Regions from separate parts of the Paludibacillus litoralis genome, predicted to be linked through region 2. Evidence: riboswitches for the same ligand, from Rfam matches in the RefSeq annotation. Region 2 holds a riboswitch; the other holds the start of a gene.
The links. A riboswitch is a leader RNA that binds a small molecule or an ion and turns the genes downstream of it on or off. The one in region 2 is predicted to bind glycine.
Positions count from the first base shown of each region.

Region 1: another riboswitch for glycine. It lies ahead of WG921_RS00860 (D-amino acid dehydrogenase); the one in region 2 lies ahead of gcvT (glycine cleavage system aminomethyltransferase GcvT).

Region 1 covers NZ_JBBHER010000001.1:191,220-194,621, forward strand. The annotation lists gene WG921_RS00855 (molybdopterin guanine dinucleotide-containing S/N-oxide reductase) at 1-178, opposite strand, end outside; gene WG921_RS00860 (D-amino acid dehydrogenase) at 361-1,578, opposite strand; glycine riboswitch at 1,716-1,806, opposite strand; gene WG921_RS00865 (hypothetical protein) at 1,909-2,682, shown strand; gene leuB (3-isopropylmalate dehydrogenase) at 2,772-3,402, shown strand, end outside.
Region 2 covers NZ_JBBHER010000003.1:177,925-181,326, reverse strand. The annotation lists gene gcvH (glycine cleavage system protein GcvH) at 1-301, opposite strand, end outside; gene gcvT (glycine cleavage system aminomethyltransferase GcvT) at 323-1,447, opposite strand; glycine riboswitch at 1,522-1,584, opposite strand; glycine riboswitch at 1,589-1,686, opposite strand; gene WG921_RS05340 (DUF6635 family protein) at 1,753-2,733, opposite strand; gene WG921_RS05335 (cytochrome P450) at 2,782-3,402, opposite strand, start outside.

The DNA.
Region 1 (3,402 bases), on a different contig from region 2:
GCCAGCTGCGCCGGATCGCCGGCCGCCGCACGCGGAGCGCCTGAAGCCCGTCCTCGCCTTGATCGAGCCCGATCATGTTCGGATCCGGATCGCCGGAGAACGGCGTCAGGCGCGGCTTGCCGTCCGGTCCCGGCGTCACCTCGCGAATGCCCCAATGGGTTGACGTGTAATGGGTCATGGAGGCGCTCCTTCTGGTTATCCGAGGTCGGCGAGGCGCTTCACCCGCGCGTTCGAGGCGGATCTCACCCAGCGGCCAGACGTATACGGGATTGGTATATCCATAACCTGGCCTTGGGAATAGCCGTCGGGGGCGGGACGCGCGTCTCTCTCATGGTCCCGCCCCGGCGCGGCGTCCGCTCATCAGTCCTGCGCGTAGGATCCCCTCACCACCTCGGCCACGATCCGCGCCGTCGCGGAGGACAGGGTCCAGCCGAGATGGCCGTGGCCGGTGTTGTAGAAGACGCCTTTCGCGCGCCCGGAGCCGACCCGCGGCAGCATCGAGGGCAGCATCGGGCGGAGCCCCGCCCAGGGCGTCGCGTGTTCGGTGGAGACGCCGGGGAAATACGTCTCGCTCCATTTCGTCAGCGGCTCGATCCGGTCGGCGCGGATATCGCGGTTGAGCCCGTTGAACTCCGCGGTGCCGGCGATGCGGAGGCGGTTCTCTCCGAGCCGGCTGGCGACGATCTTGGCGCGATCGTCGAGCAGGCTGACCCAGGGCGCCGCGGCGCGGCTCCGCTCGTCGGGGAGGTCGATGGTGATCGAATAGCCCTTCACCGGATAGATGTTCACCTTGTCCCCGAGCGCGCGCGCGATCTCCGGGCTGGAGACGCCGGCGCAGACCACCACGCCGTCGAACCGGAAATCCTCGCCGGCTTCGGAGGTGAACCGCAGCATGTCGCCGTCGCGCCCGGCGTAGGCGACCGGCGTGCCGAAGCGGAACGTCGCGCCCTGGCGCGCGCAGACCTCGGCCAGCCGCATGGTGAAGCTGTGGATGTCGCCGGTGCTGTCGGACGGGGTGAAGAATCCGCCGACGAAGTCGCCCGAGAGCGCAGGCTCGATCTGGCGCAACTCGTGCCCCGCCAGTTCGCGCCGCTCCAGCCCGCCTTCGGCGAGCAATTCATTGACCTTCCTCCCGTGGGCGAAATCCGCCTCGGTCGAGTAGAAATGCATGATGCCGCGCTTTTCGAGATCGAAATCGATGCCCTCCCGCTCGGCGGTCTCGTAGAGCGCTTCGCGCGATTTCAGCGCGAGGCGCACGGTCTCGATGGTGTTGGCGCGATAATTCGGGATCTGGGCGATGAACGCCGCCATCCATTTCAGCTTCCGCCATTCGGGGCGCGGGCTGACCAGAAGCGGCGCATCGCGGCGGAACATCCACTTCAACCCTTTCAGGACCATGCTCCACTGGGTCCAGGTCTCGGCGTTGGATGCGGAGAGCTGGGCGCCGTTGGCGAAGCTGGTCTCCATCGCCGCGTAGCGCCGGCGGTCGAACACCGTCACTTCGAAGCCGAGCCGGGACAGCTCGTAAGCGGTCGTGACCCCGGCCACGCCGGCGCCGATCACTGCGATATGAGTCATGTTGAACGCTCCTCGGGCGTATGCGGCCCATCGCCGCCACGCCCCCTCCGTCTTTTTGCCTGAGAGTTTGCCCCTTGCGGCGCGCCGCGCGGGGGTGCTCCTTCGGCGGGCCGCATTCGGCCACTCTTCGGAGTTCCGACGTCGCGCCGGTCCCTGGCGCCTGAGAGATTCCGGGGCGGTTGCTCCTTCGGCGGCGGGGCATGACCCGCACTCTCCCGTCACGACGTATACACGCCGCCCGGATAGGGGGAGCGCCTGCGTTTCGCAATAGATATCCGGAGCCTGCGGCGGATAGAGTCCGATTGTGACTTTAAAGCAAGAGGGTCCGAAGTGAAACCCGATCTCCAACTTCTGATCGTCGAGGGCGATCCGCCCGAGCTTGCGCTTGGCGCGAAGCGCGGCGCGGGCGCGACCGGCGCGCGCAGGCTCGCCCGGGCGCTCTCCGTCATCGCCCCCGACTCGCGTTTCGCCTATGTCGAGCCCTGGTTTTCGGACCATGATCCGGCGGCGGTCGACCTCGCGGCGTTCGATGGCGTGGCGATCGCGGGCTCGGGGCGCGCGCCGGATGCGGGGGAGGCGGGGGCGGGGCCGGTCGCCGCCTTCTGCGCCCGCGCCTTTCGGGCCGGGCGGCCGGTTTTCGGCTCCGGGCGCGGCATGTTGTCGGGCGCGGCGCTTCTTGGCGCGGCCGTCGGGCCAGGGCCGGAAAGCGGCGTCGCTCGCGGGATCCGGCCGCTGGAGCATCCGCTGACAGGCGGGCGGCGGCGCCGGTTCGACGCGCCCATGCGGGGCGGCGAGGCGGTGGCGCGGCCGCCTTCGGGCGCGGAGATCGCGGCGGTCGACGCCGCCGGCGCGCCGGTCGCGTTGGCGTATGATGTGGGCGGGGTCCGGTTCTGGGGCTGCCGGTATCAGCCGGAGGCGACGCTTTTCGACCTTGCGTTCTGGCTGAAGCGCCAGGCCCCCCGCGCCGCGCGCGAAATCGCGCTGGCGGCGCAGGATCCGGTGGCGCATGCGCGGCTGATCGTGAAGCATCGGATCAACGCGGACCTTCTCGATCCCGCCTATCGGACCACCGAACTCGCCAACTGGCTGGAGTCTCTCGGCTGAGGCGGCGGCCCGCCCCATTCGCCCTTCATCTTGACCTTGGCCTGCCGGGTGGGTACGCGATCCGCACGGTAAACCAGAGGAAACGCGCCATGCCCAAGCCCTCCATTCTCATCCTGCCCGGCGACGGGATCGGCCCCGAAGTGATGACCGAGGTCCGCCGCGTGATCGGCTGGCTGGAGACGGAAAAGGGGATCGGCTTCGATGTGAGCGAGGATCTGGTGGGCGGCGCCGCCTACGACGCCTACGGCACCCCGCTTCATGACGACACGATGGCGCGCGCGCAGGCGGTGGACGCGGTTCTCCTCGGCGCGGTCGGCGGCCCGAAATATGAATCGCTGGATTTCTCTCTGCAACCGGAGCGCGGGCTCCTGCGGCTTCGCAAGGAGATGGATCTATTCGCCAATCTCCGCCCCGCGGTTTGCTTCGACGCGCTCGCCGAAGCCTCCTCGCTCAAGCATGATGTGATCGCCGGGCTCGACATCATGATCGTGCGGGAGCTGACCTCCGGCCTCTATTTCGGCGAGCCCCGCGGCATCTTCACCGAAGGCAATGAGCGGGTCGGGATCAACACCCAGCGCTACACCACGTCCGAGATCCAGCGCGTCGCGCGCGCGGCGTTCGAACTGGCGCGGAAGCGCCGGGGCAAGCTCTGCTCGATGGAGAAGGCGAACGTGATGGAGTCCGGCGTGCTCTGGCGCGACGAAGTCCAGAAGATCGCCG
Region 2 (3,402 bases):
CCGCCAGCTTCATCTTGAAGAACCAGGCCGCCTCCATCGCGTCCTCGTTCACCAGCGCGGGATTGTCCGCAAGCGCGTCGTTCACCTCGACGATCTCGCCATCCACCGGCGCCTCGATCCCCGAGGCGGCCTTGACGCTTTCGATGACGACGATCTCATCGCCCTGAGAGACGGAAGTCCCCACTTCGGGAAGCTCGACGAAAACCACGTCGCCAAGCTGTTCGGCGGCGTAGGTCGTGACGCCGACCACGGCGTGATCGCCCTCGACGCGAAGCCATTCATGGCTCTCGGTGTATTTGATGTTCGACATGGACGGTGTTCCTCAGCGTTTGTAGGTTGATGTTCTGAACGGAAGCGGCGCGACCTGAGCGGGATGCCTGCGGCCGCGAACTTCGCCATAGACGGTCGCGCCTTCCTCGATATCGGGCGGCAGATATCCCATCGCGATCGGTCTTTCGACCGAAGGGCCGAAGCCGCCGGAGGTCACCCGGCCGATCGGCGCGCCGCCCTCCGCCGCGGCGTATATCTCCACGCCTTCGCGCATCGGCGCGCGGCCCTCGGGCAGGAGCCCGCGGCGACAGCGCGACGGCCCTTCGGCGAGCGCCGCGAAGATGGGCGCCGCGCCGGGAAAACCGCCCTCGCGCGCGCCGCCGGGGCGGCGGGCCTTCTGGATCGCCCATTGCAGCCCCGCCTCGACCGGATTCACGGTCTCGTCCATGTCGTGGCCATAGAGACAAAGCCCGGATTCAAGACGCAGACTGTCGCGCGCGCCGAGCCCGATCGGCCAGACCTCCTCTTCGGCGAGAAGGGCTTCCGCCAGCGGCTCCGCGCGGTCGGCGGGCATGGAGATCTCGAAGCCGTCCTCGCCGGTGTAGCCGGAGCGGGAGATCCAGACCTCCGCGCCGCGCCAGTCGAAACTGGCCGAGTCCATGAAGCGCATCGCCGCCACTCCGGGGACGAGACGCTCCAGCACCGCCTCCGCCGCCGGGCCCTGCAGCGCCAGAAGCCCGCGGTCGGTCAACTCGGTCGCCTCCGCGCCGTCGAGATTGGCCTGCATGTGCGCGACATCATTCGCCTTGCACGCGGCGTTGACCACGAGAAAGAGATGATCCCCCCGGTTCGCCACCATCAGATCGTCGAGAATTCCGCCGGCGGCGTTCGTGAACAGCGCATAGCGCTGACGCCCCTCGGCCAACGCCAGAAGATCCACCGGCGCCAGGGCCTCCAGCGCCGCCGCGGCGTCGGCGGCGCGACCGGAGGGCGCGCGCACGATCACCTGCCCCATATGGCTGACATCGAACAGCCCGGCGGCGGCGCGGGTGTGAAGGTGCTCCTTCATCACCCCGGTCGGATACTGGACCGGCATTTCATAACCTGCGAACGGCACGAGCTTGGCTCCGAGCCGAAGGTGCAGATCATGAAGCGGTGTCCGAAACAAATCGCTCATCGCATCACTTCCATCACTGGCCGGAGTTCCGGCATCGTTTTCCAAACGGGCGCGCCCGTTCACATCGACGCCCCCTCTGTCCCTTGCGCCTGAGATCGTTATCCCTTCGGCGAACGCGTCCGCGTTTCTCTCCAGAGTCTTCGTGTCGGGCCGGTCCCTTGCGCCTGAGAGTTTACCGGGGCGGTTGCTCCTTCGGCACCGGCGAGATCAAACCCGCCAGCTTCTCCCAATCCGACATGCAGACGGTAATCCGGCGGCGCCGGATCTGGCAAGAGCGTTAATGCCCAAAGGGCGACGTCGCGGGTTCAGAAGCGAAGCCCCCGCGCGGCGGCGGCGCCCGCGTCCATCAGGTCGAGCAACCGCGCGACGTAATGCTCCCGCGCGACGAAGCCCGCGGCCTCCCCCTCCACAAACTGCCGCTCCAGCGCGTCGATCAGCCGGAGAAGCCGCCGCCGGTGCAGACCAAGCCCGCGCTGCACCGGATCCGCCACCACCCCGGCGAAAGCCGCGAGAACCGACGCCGAGGCCGCAAGCCCCGCCGTCACCCCCGCCACCAGAGACACGGGAACCGCCGGCGTCATCACGCCGTACCAGAGCGACCCTGCGGCCGCGCCGAGCGGAAACGCCGCGACGGCCGCGCTCTGCGTCATCGCCGCGGCGAGCGCCGGTCCGAGCGAGAGCGCTCCCGGCGTCAACTTCTGGAAAACCGCCGCCCCCGCGCCGACCGTCGCCAGCGCCGTGGTCATCTCCGCGACCGCGGCGCGCGCGCCGGCGTATTCGGAAAGCCCGGCATGGAGCGCGGCCCGGCCCGGCCCGCCGCGCTCCGCCGCCGCCAGCATCCGGCGGATCGCCGGATCGGCGGTGATCGCCGCCGCCAGCGCGTCGTCGCCGGCGCCATCGGGCGGCAATTCCAGAAGCTCGACCAGAATCAGCCGCCGCACCTCCCGCATCACCGCCGTCTCCAACATGATCCGGCGCGAGCGGAGCCAGCCCGCCGTTCGCCGCCGTTTCGCGGCGGCGGCGAGCGCCGCCGTCAGCCGCGCGCTCGCGAAGACCGGCGCCAGCGCAAGGTTCGCCGGCGCCCGCGCGATGTCCCAGCCGAGCGCGTGCCGATGCAGCCGGAGCGAGCCGCGGATCGTGAACCACTGGTCGACGAACCCGTCCACGCGGGCGCGGCGCTCATCGAAATAACGGCGCGCGGCCGCGACCACCGCCGCGCGCACCTCGTCGGGCGTCGGGCCGGGCTCCGGCGCGCCGGGCGTCGCGGCGAAGGGGGCGTCATCCACAGCCATCACTCCGGAATATGGGCGCGCGGCGCCGCCTGCGCAAAGGACTCAGGCCGCGTCCCACGCGACCGGGACCGAGAGCGGCCCCCGGAACGCCCATCCACCGATTTTCGCCTCTCCGTTCAGGCGGAGGCCCTTCAACCGCTCGAAAAGCGTCGGCAGCGCCACCTCCGAGACCAGCGCCTTCGCCGCCCAGGCGCCGGCGCAAAAATGCGGCCCCGCCCCGAAGGCGATATGGGCGGATGCGTCGCGCGTGACGTCGAACCGCTCCGGCGCGGTGAAATGCGCGGGATCGCGGTTGGCGGCGCCGAACATGAAAAAGACCCGCTCCTCCGGCTCGAAGCGCACGCCGTCAAACTCGAAATCGCGCGCGACCCGGCGCGGCGACATGCCGATCGGCGACATCCAGCGGACATATTCCGCGAAGACCCGGGTCCAATCCACCTCGCCGCGCCGCACCAGATCCAGTTGCTCCGGATGGCTCAGAAGCGCCCAGGCGGCGCCGGCGATGGCGTCCCGCGGCTCGTTCTGGCCGCCGGAGATCACCAGTTTGATGTTCGCCCGGATCTGCGCCATCGGCTGCCCGGCCCGCATGAGGACCGAGAGGATCGACGGGTCGGGCGCCGCCCGCTTCGCGGGGATCGTTCGGGTGATGTGCTCGTCGATCAG